2 linked regions of the Alkalilimnicola ehrlichii MLHE-1 genome follow. The protein of the gene in region 1 interacts with the protein of each later gene in a pairwise test. Links are inferred from orthologs where the notes say so. Each region holds a gene or a part of one and is shown in the gene's direction. Other genes may lie near its edges. The genes, in order: mrcB and MLG_RS11145.

What was found.
Region 2: the proteins of mrcB (region 1) and MLG_RS11145 interact in binary tests that used the Escherichia coli proteins (3 or more experiments, as listed by UniProt). The link is inferred for Alkalilimnicola ehrlichii MLHE-1 from one-to-one orthologs.

Annotation. Positions count from the first base shown.
Region 1 is NC_008340.1:1,348,068-1,357,223, forward strand. Bases 3,460-6,469 are described here. They hold mrcB (penicillin-binding protein 1B), read left to right. Parts: upstream 3,460-3,832; coding sequence 3,833-6,106; downstream 6,107-6,469. Other genes in these bases: MLG_RS05895 (tetratricopeptide repeat protein), read left to right, coding at 6,163-6,469. In the rest of the region: MLG_RS05875 (PH domain-containing protein), read left to right, coding at 1-442; MLG_RS05880 (methyl-accepting chemotaxis protein), read right to left, coding at 457-1,911; MLG_RS05885 (methyl-accepting chemotaxis protein), read right to left, coding at 1,933-3,357; more of MLG_RS05895, read left to right, coding at 6,470-6,660; MLG_RS05900 (ATP-dependent DNA helicase), read left to right, coding at 6,657-8,606; MLG_RS05905 (DnaJ family domain-containing protein), read left to right, coding at 8,590-8,988; MLG_RS05910 (hypothetical protein), read right to left, coding at 9,024-9,156. UniProt on the Escherichia coli protein: Cell wall formation. Synthesis of cross-linked peptidoglycan from the lipid intermediates.
Region 2 is NC_008340.1:2,503,632-2,508,226, reverse strand. The notes cover bases 1-2,850. They hold MLG_RS11145 (peptidoglycan D,D-transpeptidase FtsI family protein), read left to right. Parts: upstream 1-482; coding sequence 483-2,219; downstream 2,220-2,850. Other genes in these bases: MLG_RS11140 (UDP-N-acetylmuramoyl-L-alanyl-D-glutamate--2,6-diaminopimelate ligase), read left to right, coding at 2,216-2,850; ftsL (cell division protein FtsL), read left to right, coding at 185-460; rsmH (16S rRNA (cytosine(1402)-N(4))-methyltransferase RsmH), read left to right, coding at 1-188. In the rest of the region: more of MLG_RS11140, read left to right, coding at 2,851-3,712; MLG_RS11135 (UDP-N-acetylmuramoyl-tripeptide--D-alanyl-D-alanine ligase), read left to right, coding at 3,709-4,595. UniProt on the Escherichia coli protein: Essential cell division protein that catalyzes cross-linking of the peptidoglycan cell wall at the division septum. Required for localization of FtsN.

The DNA of each region.
Region 1 (9,156 bases):
CCGCCGGGTGCTGGCGTTGCGGCTGGTGGCCGGCGCCACCGCGTTGGCCCTGGTGCTGCTGACACTCACCGGCTTCCCCGGCTGGCTGGCCCTGGTGGCGCTGGCCCTGGTGCTGGCCTGGCCGGTGGCCTGGCTGCGCTGGCGCGCCGTCGCCTGGCGCCGGGCGGGGCGCTTCCTCTGCGTCCGGCGGGGGCTGCTGGGCCGGCGCACCACCCTGTTCCCGCTGGAGAAGGTCCAGGCGGTGACGGTGCAGCAGAGCTGGGTGCAGCGGCGCCGCGGGCTGGCCACGCTGCGGTTGCAGCTCGCCAGCGGGCCGGTGGTGGTGCCCTTTATCCCGCTGGCCACGGCCCACGCGGTCGCCAATGAGGCCCTCTACCGGGTGGTCTTCCGGCCGGATTCAGCCCTTGGGGCCGAGCAGCAGCCAGAGGATCAGGATTTATAGCGCCGTGTCGCGGATCAGAGCTTGTAGAGTATCCGCATTGCGCCCCAGTGGCGACCATTGACCGTGATCGGCGCCGAGCAGTCGCGCATGAGCACGAACTTGCCGCCGCCCATGTCGCGGCGGTAGGTCTGGAGTAACCAGGGACGCTGGTTCTTGGCGGCGGTCTGGCCGGTGCGGTCCTTCCACAACCGCCGGTTGCGGCTGTTGGCGTTGTTCCACTCCCGCTGCCCCGGCCGTTGCGGCTTGGAGACGTGCAGGTTGTGGGTGGGGATGTAGCCGTTGCGGTCGATGGCGCAGGCCCCGCCGATGGCCGGATCCGATTCTAGGACCGGCTCCTGGATGGGCGGCAGCACGCGGTCGGTGAACTCCACGAAGCGGGTGGTGTACTGCTGCGGGTCGGTGTTCGGGATCGGGACGTAATCCTCGTCGAACAGGTCCGCCTCGGTGATCTCGCCGCTGCGGATCGCCGCCTCGAAGGCCCGGCTGACCTGGGCGGCCGTCTCCGTGGCGACACGGATATAGGGGGTGTCCTCGGTCTCCACGTCACTGGCGTTGGCCAGGTTCATCAACTCCTCGACGAAACTGAGCAACTGGTTCAGGCGGCTGCCGGCGTCCTCCAGCTTCCGCAGCGAGCCGGTGACGTCATCCGCCATCTCGTTCAGGCCGTCCAGGGTCTGGTCGCTGTAGCGATCGATCTCCTGTACGGCGGAGGCGATCCGTGCCGACTCGTTGTCCACGTCACCCATCGCCCGGGCCACGGCATCCAGCACCTCCTGCATGGCGTTGGTGCCCTTCTCCACCTGCTTCGCCCGCTCGGTGCTCTTGCCGCCGGTGTCGATCAGTCCGCGGGTCTGCTCGGTGAGTTCGTGCAGCGTGCGGTCGATATCGGAGGTGGCGTCATGGGTCTGTCCGGCCAGGGATTTCACCTCCTCGGCCACCACGGCGAACCCCTGTCCGGCCTCGCCCGCGCGGGCCGCCTCGATGGTGGCGTTGAGGGCCAGCAGATTGGTCTGCTTGGCGATGGAGCCGATGCCCTTGGCCACCTTGCTCACCCGCACCATGGCGTCGTTGAGCCCGCCCAATTCGGATTCGATGTCGTGCACCGATTGGCTCAGGTCGCGGATGTCGCCCAGGGCCTTCTGGATGGTCTCGTCGGACCGGCTCATGTCGGCGCGGGCGGCGCCGGAGACGTGCTGGGCGTTGCGTGCGGCCGAGTCCACCACCTTGTTGGCCTCGGACATGCGCTGGGCGGAGTCGCGCAGTTCCTCGAACAGCGCCACCTCGCGGCGGGTCTGCTCTTTGATCCCGTCCACGTGCCCGGTGACGTCGGAGGCCTCCAGGCCCAGCTCACTGGTGTGCAGGGAGGTCTGCTTGAGGATCTCCTGGTACTTCAGATCCTCGTCAGTGACCGCCGGCGCCCGCTGTCCACCGGCCGGCTGGTCCTTGGCCTTGCGCTTGAAGAAAAACATTGCGTTGCTGCCCCCCCTGACTCAGTCCGCCGCGTAGATCAGCCGCTGACACCCCCAGTGCCGCCCGCCCACCTTGATGGGCACCGAGACCTCTTTGACCAGGGCATGGTGCCCTTCGCCCAGATTCAGGCGGTAGGTCTGCAGCAGGAAACGCTCGCGGTTGCGGGTCGCGGCACGGGTCTCGCGGCTGTCCAGCCGTCGCCGATGAAACCGCGGTAGTTCGGCGCTGTCGTCCGCTGACGGGGCGCGGGCGGCCTCACGGCTTTGTGCCGGCACATACCCGCCCAGGTCGCAGACGAAGGCGGACAGCACCCGGCGCTGGCGCTGCAGGGCCGGTTCCTGGATGGCCGGCAGCACCCGGTCACAGAACTCGGAGTTGGCGGCGGTGAAACGGGGTGGCGCGGTGTCGGCCTCGCGCTGGTAGTTCTGATCGAACAGCGCCTGTTCGTTGACACTGCCGCGCTTCAGGCCCTCCTCGAAGGCGGCGGCGGTGTCCGCGGCCAGTTGCTCGGCCAAGCGGATATAGGGCGTGTCGATGGTCTCCACGCCCTCCACGGCCGTTTCGCGGATCAGTAGCTCGGTGTAATGACGCAGCTTCTCCGTCCGTGCCTCAGCCTCCTCCAATGCATCGTTGGCGTGCCGGACCTCGCTGGTGAGCTCCTCGAGCCCTCCCACCGTCCTGCGGCAGTGCTGGTCGATCTCGCCGACGGACTCATGGATGCGCCCGGACTCGGTGTCCACGTCCTGCATGGCGCTGCCCACCGTCTCCATGATCTCCTGGATGGCGTGGGTGCCCTCACGCACCGCCTGGGCCTTCTCCGTGCTCTCGGCACCGCGCCGGATCAGCCGCTCGATGATGTTGGTCAACTCCTCCAGGATCTGATGGATCTCGGAGGTGGCATCCGCCGTTTGCTTGGCCAGCTCCTTGACGTGCTCCGCCACCACGGCGAAACCGCGGCCCACCTCGCCGGCGCGGGTGGCTTCGATGGTGGCGTTGAGGGCGAGCAGATTGGTTTGCTTGGCAATGGTGCTGATCTCATTGGCCACCTGGGCCACGCCCTGCAGCGCCTCGTTGAGGCTGCTCAACTGGCCTTCGATATGGGTGACCGACTCGGCCAGCCCGCGGATCTGCTCCAGCGAGTGGGTGATGGTTGCGCGTGAGCGCTCCACGTCCTTGCCGGCGCTGGCCGCCACGTCGTGGGCGCGGCGGGCGGCTTGGTCGACGGTGTCGTTGGCCTCGCTCATGCGCCGCGCGGTGCCCACCAGGTCGGAGAATATGGCCGCCTGGCGCCGGAACAGTTGGGCGACGTGTTCGATGTGGTTGACAATGTCCACCGCCTCCACACCCACGCCGCTGGTGCGCTCGGCGATCTGCTGGATGACCGAGAAATGGTTCATGGTCACGGAAGGCGTGCGCTCTTCGTTGTCCTTGACTACCGAAGCCATGGTCGGCTCCCCCTGGTCCCGTCGTCGTCGTCGTTGTTTGTTGTGGTTGTAATACCTTGCCCGTAGATGACGGCGGTGGGTGGGAAAACTTGAGCCCAACGGCCGGCGCAGGTGGATTAATACGTTGGCAGGGCAAAGGGTAAAGCCACCGGGGCGGCAGGGAAAGCCCCGGCGGGCCTGCCACGGCGGTTCCGCATTGCCGGCAATGGCCACCGGTCAAGCCCGTATCGGGTGGGTAAGCGATGGTATAATCTCCGGCCGATTGAGACAGTCCACGAGTCAGGCCCCCATCTGTGATAGCCGAGTGTCTGAGTAACCGTCGTGCTCCCGGCGCGGTCCGCGAGGATCGGTGCGTCCCGGTGGTCCGGCCGGCGCGGTGCCGTGTGGCAGGTCGGGGGGCGGCCCCGGGTGACCGATGGTGAAGCGATCACGTCAGAGCCGGCGCAGGGCCACCGGGCGGGGGCGCCCCGGGCGTTTGAAGCGCTGGGGCGCGCGTCTGCTGGGCCTGCTGGTCACGGTCGCCCTGGTGGCGGTGGGCCTGCTGGCCTTGTACGCCAAGTCGCTGGAGCCGGAGCTGCGCCAGCATTTTGAGGGCGGCCGGTGGGCGGTCCCGGCCCGGGTCTACGCCCGCCCCCTGGAGCTTTACGCCGGCAAGGCCCTGTCGCCGGTGGAGCTGCAGGTGGAGCTTGAGGAGCTGGGCTACCGGCAGACGACGTCGGGGCGCCAACCGGGGAGTTGGAGCCGAAACGGCGCGGTTTTCCACCTGAGTACGCGCGGCTTTGCCCACCCCGACGGTGAGGAGCCGGCCCGTAGCCTGCGCCTGGCCTTCGATGGGGGGCAGCTGGCCTCGGTGACGGGGTTGGATGACCGGGAGCGGGTCGGTCTGGCGCGTCTGGAGCCGGCGGTGGTCGGCAGCCTGCACGCGCCCCATCAGGAGGACCGCTTGCTGGTCCGGCTCGAGCAGGTGCCGGAGACCCTGGTCCGGGCCCTGCTGGTGGTGGAGGACCGCAAGTTCTTCGACCACCACGGCCTCTCCCTCACCGGCATCGCCCGGGCCGCCCTGGCCAATCTGCGGGCCGGCCGGGTGGTGCAGGGGGGCAGCACCCTGACCCAGCAGCTGGTCAAAAACTTCTACCTCAGTGCCGATCAGACCCTGCGGCGCAAGTTCACCGAGGCGGTGATGGCGCTGCTCCTGGAGCATTACTACGAGAAGGACGAGATCCTGGAGGCCTACTTTAACGAGGTCTTTCTCGGGCAGCGCGGCGGGCGGGGCGTCCACGGTTTCGGATTGGGTGCCGAGTTCTACTTCGGGCGTCCCCTGGATGAGCTCAGCCTCGCCCAGCAGGCCACGCTGGTGGGGATGGTGCGCGGACCCTCGCACTATAACCCGCGCCGCCACCCGGAGCGGGCGCGGGAGCGACGGAATCTGGTGCTCACGTTGATGGCGCGTCACGGCATTATCCCGGGGGACGAGGCGCGGGAGGCCATGGCGGAGGATCTGGGGGTCGTGGCCGACGGTCAGCGCCACCAAGGGCGTTATCCCGCCTTCATGGACCTGGTGCGCCGCCACCTGCAACGGGATTACCGCCGGGAGGACCTGATCAGCGAGGGGCTGCATGTACACACCACGCTGGCGCCGCGGGTCCAGCGTGCCGCGGAGCGGGCGGTGGACAGCCGCCTGGCCGCATTCGGTGCGGAAGGATTGCAGGCGGCGCTGGTGTCGGTCTCGGTGGAGGATGGCGAGGTCAAGGCCGTGGTCGGGGGCGCGGACTACCGCTACGCCGGCTTCAACCGGGCCCTGGATGCCCGCCGCCCCATCGGCTCACTGGTCAAGCCGGCGGTCTATCTGGCGGCCCTGCGGGAACCGGGGCAGTACGCCCTGGGGACCGTGCTCAGCGACGAGCCGGTCACCCTCCGGGATCGCGAGGGCGAGCCCTGGACGCCGCGCAATTACGATGGCGATCACCGGGGTGAGGTGCCGTTATGGGAGGCGCTGTCCGACTCGCTCAACGTGCCCACGGTGCGTCTCAGCCAGGGGCTGGGCCTGCGCCGGGTGGCCCGCACCTGGGCTGACCTGGGCGGCCGCGTCCCCAACACCCTGTACCCCTCGTTCGTGCTGGGTGCCAGCGAACACAGCGTGTTGGAGATGGCGCAGGTCTATCAGACCATCGCCGCCGAGGGCTTCCGGACCCCGCTGCGGGCGGTGCGGGCGGTCACCGACAGCGACGGCGAGCTGCTCTCCCGCTATCCCCTGGCCACCGAACAGGCGGTCGATCCGGCCAGCAGTTACCTGTTGCAGCATGCCCTGGAGCAGGTGGTGGCGCGGGGCACCGCGCGCGGGTTGCGGTCCTGGTTGGGCGACACCCACGGCCTTGCGGGCAAGACCGGAACCACCGACGATTACCGGGACGCGTGGTACGCGGGCTACTCCGGGGATCTGCTCTCGGTGGTCTGGTTGGGGCGGGACGACAATCAACCGATCGGGCTCACCGGCAGTGGCGGGGCGATGCCCGTCTGGGGCGAGCAGTTTCAGGCATTGAGCTTCCGCCGCCTGAACCGCCTGCCCCCCGCTGGCGTGGAGGAGGCCTGGATCGATTACCGGACCGGGCGGCGCAGTGGCCCGGACTGTGACGGGGCGGTGGCGCTGCCCTATATCAGCGGGCACCTGCCGGCGGAGTCGGTGGTCTGTGCCCGCGAGCCGGACGACGACGACCGACGGGGCTTCTGGGATCGCGTCTTCCGGCGCTGAGCCGCGGTGGCGTTGCGCCCCATACCTTATGACCCGGAACCGGGGGATGACGACCCATGACCACCACATTAAGACTGCTGGCCCTGCTCCTGCCACTGACCCTGGGCGCATGTGCTGTGCTGCCCCCAGAGGACCGACGGCCGGAGCCGGTGGAACCGGCCGAGGCCCCGGAGCCAGAGGAGGAGGCCCCGGTGGCGGAACCGGAGCGCGAACGCGAACCGGAGCGCGCGCGCATTCCCGATGCGGTCCTGGAGCTGGTGGCGGATGCCCGGCAGGCCGCCGATGCGGGGGAGTACGACCTGGCGGCCGCCTACCTGGAGCGCGCGGTGCGGATCAGCCCCAACCTGGCCCCGCTATGGCAGAACCTGGCGGTCGTGCGCTTCCAACAGGGCGACTACGCCCAGGCGGAGCAAATGGCGCGCCGCTCCATCCGCTTGGCGGAAGGTGACCGGGCGCTGCAGCAGCGTAACTGGCGGATCATAGAGGCCAGCCGCATCGAGCAGGGTGACGAGGAGGGTGCCCAGGAGGCGCGTCGCCAGGCGGAGGCCATTTGACCGCCGGGGACGCCCCCTTGCCGGAGGTGGCCCTGGAGGTGCTGGGCGCCGACGGGGCGCTGGCCGCGCGGATACTCGGCTTTCAACCCCGGGAGGCTCAGCAGGGCATGGCCGCGGCGGTCGCCGAGGCGCTGGCGGACAGCGCCACGCTGGTGGTCGAGGCCGGTACCGGCACCGGCAAGACCTTCGCCTACCTGGTGCCTGCGCTGCTCTCCGGTCGGCGGGTGGTGATCTCCACCGGTACCCGGACACTGCAGGACCAACTCTTCCACCGCGACCTGCCCCTGGTGCGCGACGCCCTGGGTGTCCCATTGCGTGCCGCGCTGCTCAAAGGGCGGGGCAATTACCTCTGCCTGCAGCGGTTGGGCGCAGCGCGCGAGGGGACGCCGGGGCTGAGCACGGCACAGCAGGATGCCTTGGAGCAGGTGGCGGGGTGGGCGGCCACCACCGACTCCGGTGACCTGGCCGAGGCGCCGCCGGCCGCCCGGCGCCCCGATGTGCGCCCCCGAATCACCGCGACCGCCGAGAACTGCCTGGGCGGACAGTGCCCCCGCTTTTCCGAATGCCACTTCTACGAGGCCCGGCGCCGGGCGCAGGAGGCCGACCTGGTGGTGATCAACCACCACCTGCTGCTGGCGGACTGGGCCCTGCGTGAATCGGGCTGGGGCGAGGTGGTGCCGGAGGCGGAGGCCTGGATCCTGGACGAGGCCCACCAGCTGCCGGAGACGGCGGCGCGTTTTTTCGGCCTGGGCCTCAGCGCCCGACAACTGCGGGACCTGGCCCGGGACTGCCTGGAGGACTACGGGCGCGAGGCCGGGGATCAGCCCGGTTTTCCGGAGCGGGTGGCCGCGGTGACCGCCGCTGCCGATTCGCTGCGCGACGCACTCGGTGAGGGCGATCAGCGGGCCGCCTGGCCGCAGCCCCCCGCTGCGGAGCTGCGCCGGGCGGTGACCGCACTCAAGGGGGCACTGCACGACCTGGCCCTGGCCCTGGCGCCGCTCTCCGAGCGCGGGCTTGGCCTGGCCCGGTGCCAGCAACGGGCGGAGGCGCTCCACCAGGCACTGTGTCGCTTCAATGAGCCCGGGAGCGGTGATGGGGTGCCCTGGTTCGAGACCCAGGGCTCGGGGTTCTGGTTGCGGCTCACGCCGCTGGATGTCTCCGGTCCCTTCCGCAACCGCCGTGCCGCGGCCCCCGCCGCCTGGGTCTTCACCTCCGCCACCCTGGCCATGAAGGGCGATTTCTCCCATTTCGCCGATCGTCTGGGCCTGGAGGCACCGCGCACCCTCTGTCTGGACAGCCCCTTCGACTACGCCCGGCGGGCGCTGCTCTACCTGCCCGACAATCTCCCCGACCCGGACGCACCGGATTATGCCGAGCGTCTGGTGGCGATGGCGCGGCCGGTGATCACCGCGGCCCCGGGCGGGGCCTTCCTGCTGTTCACCAGCTACCGGGTGCTGCGCCGGGCCGCCGAGTCCCTTGCCGGCACCCTGGACCGCCCGCTGCTGGTCCAGGGGGCGGCGGCCCAGCACGAGCTGCTGGCCCGGTTCCGACGGGCCGGGGACGCCGTGCTGCTGGGCACAGCCAGCTTTTGGGAGGGGGTGGATGTGCGCGGCGCCGCGCTCTCGACCCTGATCATCGACCGGCTGCCTTTCGCCTCACCCGCCGACCCGGTGCTGCAGGCCCGGATTCAGGCGGCGGAGGCCGAGGGGATTTCCGCCTTCCGCCACCTGCAGTTGCCGCATGCGGTGATTACACTGAAGCAAGGGGTGGGGCGGCTGATTCGCGATGCGGATGACTGCGGTGTGCTGGTGATCGCCGATCCGCGGCTCACCCGCCGGGGCTACGGGAAGGTCTTCCTGCGGAGTCTGCCGCCCATGAGGCGCACCGGGTCGCTGGAGGAGGTGCAGGCCTTCTGGCAGGAGGGGCGAGATGAAGTTTCTGGATGAGTTGGCCGATGCCCGGATCAGGGAGGCCCTGGAACAGGGCGAGCTGGACGATCTGCCCGGAGCCGGCAAGCCGCTGGCACTCGATGACGACAGTATGGTGCCGGAGGAGTTGCGGACGGCGTACCGAATCCTCAAGAATGCCAACTGCCTGCCGCCGGAACTGCAGGATCAGCGCGAGGTGGAGTCCCTTGAGGCGCTGCTGGCCGGGCTCGACGACGACACCGCCATCCAGCGCCGCCAGCGCACTGAGGCGGAGAAGCGCCTGGCGCTGCTTCGGGCCCGGCTGGAGCAGCGCCGGGGCCGCGGGCGGGGCGGCGGCCTGGTCGCGGTGGAGCGTGCTTACCAGGAGCGGCTGCTACGCCGGCTGGGTGGCGAGGAGTAGGCCCCGCCAACGGGCGTTACCAACCTTCCGAAAGGTTAGTAACAGCGGGCGGCCTGCACTGAGAGCACCCGGGGCAGGAACTCCGCCACCGTCTCCCAGTGCTCGCCGCCGTCGCGGCTGGCGAACAGGTGGCCGCTGGAGGTGCCAAAGTACAGCCCCGCCGGATCG
Region 2 (4,595 bases), 1.2 Mb from region 1 along the record:
GGGTCAAACGCTACATCCGCAAGCAGTCCACCGTGGGCGATTTGCCGCCCAGCGTGCCGGTGGCGCCGGAGGCGCTGCAGCCGCGCCTGCGGTCCGTGGGCCGGGCGCTGCGCCCGGGGGAGGCCGAGCAGGCGGCCAATCCTCGGGCCCGCAGCGCGGTGATGCGGGTGGCGGAGCGGCTGCCATGAGCCGCGGCATGGCCATTGCGCTATGCCTGGGGCTCGTGGTCGCCGTCCTCGGCTCGGCGCTGGGCGTGGTCGCCAGCAAGCACCAGCACCGCAGCCTGTTCATGGAGTTGCAGGGGCTGTCCGCCGAGGCGGACCACCTCAATGTGGAGTGGGGCATGCTGCAACTGGAGCAGGGCACCTGGGCCGGGCACGGCCGGGTGGAGCGTGTGGGCCGGGAGCGTCTGGGCATGGTGATGCCCGGGCGCGAGGACATTGTCATCATTCGCCCCTGACGGGGTGGGGAGTGGGGATTCGATGAGCAGGCGAGCGCAGAAGACCGCCATGCCCCAGGTTGCCGGCTGGCGCCTGGGCGTGGTGGCGCTCGTCTTTTTCCTGCTGGTCGGCGCTCTGATGTGGCGGGCGGTGGAGCTGCAGGTGTTGGACCGGCAATTCCTGCAGACCCAGGGCGAGGCCCGGCAGATGCGCACCCGCGCCATGCCGGCCCATCGTGGCGTGATCACCGACCGCCACGGTGAACCGCTGGCGATCAGCTCGCCGGTGGATTCGGTGTGGGCCGACCCGGGTCAGTTGTTGGACCACCCCGAGGCCGTCACCGCGCTGGCGGAACTGGTGGGCATGCCGCGTGCCCGCCTGCAGCGGCGGCTGGAGGCACGGCCGGGTAGTGAGTTCGCCTGGGTCCGGCGCCAGGTCTCGCCCGAGCAGGCCGAGGCCGTGCGCCGCGCGGCCCTGCCGGGGGTGGCGCTGCAGCAGGAGTACCGCCGTTTTTACCCCTCCGGCGAGGTCAGCGCCCACCTGCTGGGCTTCACCAACATCGACGACCAGGGTCAGGAAGGCCTGGAGCTCACCTATGACGCCTGGCTGCGCGGCGAGCCGGGTCGCAAGCGGGTCATCCAGGACCGTCTGGGGCGGGTGGTGGAGGACGTGGAGCTGTTGCGCGAGCCCCGCGCCGGCCGCGATCTGGCGCTGAGCATCGATCGCCGCCTGCAGTATCTGGCCTACCGGGAACTGAAGGCCGCGGTGCGTGAGCACGATGCCCGCGGCGGCTCGCTGGTGCTGCTGGACGTGGAATCCGGCGAGGTGCTGGCGATGGTCAACCAGCCCGGCTTCAATCCCCACCGGCGCAACGAGATCGGCAACGGGGTTCAGCGTAATCGTGCCATTATCGACGCCTATGAACCCGGCTCCCTGATCAAGCCCTTCACGGTGCTGGCGGCGCTGCGTGAGGGGGTGGTCCGGCCGGAGACCTCCCTGTCGACCAGCCCCGGCACGCTGCGGGTGGGGCGCCATACCATCCGCGATATCCGCGATTACGGCGAGATCGACGTCACCACCCTGCTGCAGAAGTCCAGCAATGTCGGGGCCGTGCGCCTGGCCCTGGAGATGGAGCCGGACGCTCTCTGGGGGCTGCTGCTGGAGATGGGCTTCGGGGCCAGCACCTTCGTCGGCTTCCAAGGCGAGGCCACTGGCCGGGTGAGCAGCATGCCGCCGCGGGACGAAGTGCAGCGGGCGACCCTCTCCTTCGGCTACGGACTCACCGCCACCCCGCTGCAGATCGCTCGCGCCTATGCCACCCTGGCCGCCGCCGGCGTCCAGCGCCCGGTGAGCCTGCTCCACCGCAATGGCCAGCCACCGGAGTCGGAGGAACAGGTCCTGGACCCCGCGCTCTCCCGCCAGGTGCTGGAGATGCTCGAGACGGTGACCCAGCCCGGCGGCACCGGGACCCGCGCAGCAGTGCCGGGGTACCGGGTCGCCGGCAAGACCGGCACCGTGCGCAAGGCCGGGCCCACCGGCTATGGCGAGGACGATGGCTACATCGCCATGTTTGCCGGGGTGGCACCGGTGAGCCGGCCACGTCTGGCCATGGCGGTCCTGGTGGACGGGCCGCGGGGCGATGAATACTACGGCGGCCAGGTGGCGGCACCGGTCTTCGGGCAGGTCATGGCCGGCGCGCTGCGGTTGATGAACATCGCCCCGGATGGCGATGCGCTGCCCTCCGGCCTCATCGTTGCGGGCGGGGAGGGGCGGCCATGATGCGGCTTAGGACACTCCTCCAACCCTGGCTCGATCTCACCGATGCCGACGACCGCCCGGTCGGCGGGTTGGCGGTGGATAGCCGGGACATCGAGCCCGGCTTCGTCTTTGTGGCCCTGCGCGGTTCCCGGCATCACGGGCTGGGTTATCTCGGGGACGCCCTGGCCGCCGGTGCCGGGGCAGTGCTCTGGGAGCCGGCCGGGGACGTGGCGCCCGAGCCGGATGAGCGCACCGCCGCTGAGCGCGCCGGGGTCCCGCTGATCGCGGTGCCGGACCTGGGTCGGCGGCTCGGTCCCATTGCCGCGCGGCTGTACGGCGACCCCAGCGCGCGGATGCGCGTGGTGGGGGTCACCGGCACCGACGGCAAGACCTCCGTCACCCAGTACCTGGCGCAGTTGCTCGACCGCGAGGCCCATCGCTGCGGGCTTGTCGGCACCCTCGGCAGCGGCTTCCCGGATTCCCTTCAGCCCGGCACCCATACCACGCCCGATGCGGCGAGCGTGCAGCGGACGCTGGCTCGGTTACACCGTCAGGGCGCCGCCCAGGTGGCCATGGAGGTCTCCTCCCACGCCCTGGACCAGCACCGGGTGGCGGGCGTCCGGTTCCACACCGCGGTGCTCACCAACCTGGGGCGCGATCACCTGGACTACCACGGCGACCTGGCCGGGTATGCCGAGGCGAAATCGCGCCTGTTCGGGGTCCCCGGGCTGCAGTGGGCGGTGCTCAACCTGGACGACGCCTTCGGGCGGCAGGTGCACGGGGCCCTGGCCGGCGGCACCCGGGCGCTGGGCTACAGCCTCGCCGGCCACCCCCAGGCCGGGGTGCGCGGCGAGGGGTTGGTGCTGGAGCCGCAGGGCCTGCGCCTGCGGCTAAGCACCGAGTGGGGCGAGGCGCCGGTGCAGGCCCCGTTGCTCGGTGCCTTCAACGCCGCCAACGTGCTGGCGGTCGCGGCCGCGGCCCTGAGCCTGGGCGTGGCCCTGCCGGTGATCGTCGAACGCCTGGCCGGCCTGCGGCCGGTGCCCGGGCGGATGGAGCCCTTCACCCGCCCCGGGCGGCCCAGCGTGATCGTTGACTATGCCCACACCCCGGCGGCCCTGCGCGGCGCCCTGGCGGCCGTGCGGGCCCACTACCGGGGCGCGGTCTGGCTGGTCTTCGGCTGTGGCGGTGACCGCGACCGGGGCAAACGGCCCCTCATGGGCGAGGCGGCCGCGGAACTGGCCGACCGCGTGGTGCTCACCGACGACAATCCGCGCCGGGAGGACCCGGACCGGATCATTGACGACATCCGCCAAGGCGCCCCCGGTCGCGACTGGCCGGTACTGCGCGACCGCGCCGGCGCCATCCGCCACGCGGTGGAACGGGCCGGCCCCGAGGACGTGGTGCTGGTGGCCGGTAAGGGCCACGAGACCGTGCAGCAGATCGGCGACCGGTGCCTGCCGTTCAGTGACCGCGAGGCCGTGGTCCAGGCCCTGGGCGAGGAGGAGGGCGCATGAGCCGTTTTACCCTGCAGGAAGTGGCGGAATGGACTGGCGGCACCCGCCATGGTGACGCCGTCACCGTGGGCGAGGTCGGACTCGACAGCCGGGGCCTGGCGCCGGGCGGGCTCTTCGTCGCCATGGCCGGCGAGCGGGTGGACGGCCACGACTTCATCGCCGACGCGGCCCGGCGCGGCGCCGCCGCCGCCCTGGTGGAACGGGACGGCGACTGGCCCCTGCCGGTGGTGCGGGTGGCGGACACCCGCGCCGCATTGCAGGCCCTGGGCGCTGCCTGGCGCCGCCGGCTGGCGGCGCGGGTGGTGGGGGTGACCGGGAGCAACGGCAAGACCACGGTCAAGGAGATGATCGCCGCCATCCTGGCCCGGCGCGGTGCCACCCTGGCCACCCGGGGGAACCTCAACAACGAACTCGGTGTCCCCCTGACGTTGCTGCGGCTGGACCGCGAGCACCGCTACGCCGTCATCGAGATGGGGGCGAACGCCCCCGGCGAGATCGCCCGCCTCACCGCCATTGCGGCCCCGGAGGTCGCTGTCATCACCAACGCCGGCCCGGCGCACCTGGAGGGGTTTGGCGATCTGGCCGGGGTGGCCCGGGCCAAGGGCGAGCTCTTCCTGGGCCTGCCCGACGCGGGTGTGGCGGTGGTGAATGCCGACGACCCCCAGGCGCCGACCTGGTACGCCCTGGTGGGCGACCGCCGCTGCCTGCGCTTCGGTCGTGGCGCCGATGCCGACGTCCGTGCCACCGCCGAGACCGCTGGCGGTCACTTCGAACTGCAGATCCCCGGCGGCCGCCACCCGGTGCGCCTGCCGCTCCCGGGGCGGCACAACGTCATGAACGCCCTGGCCGCGGCGGCGGTGGCGGTGGCGCTGGAGGTGCCGCT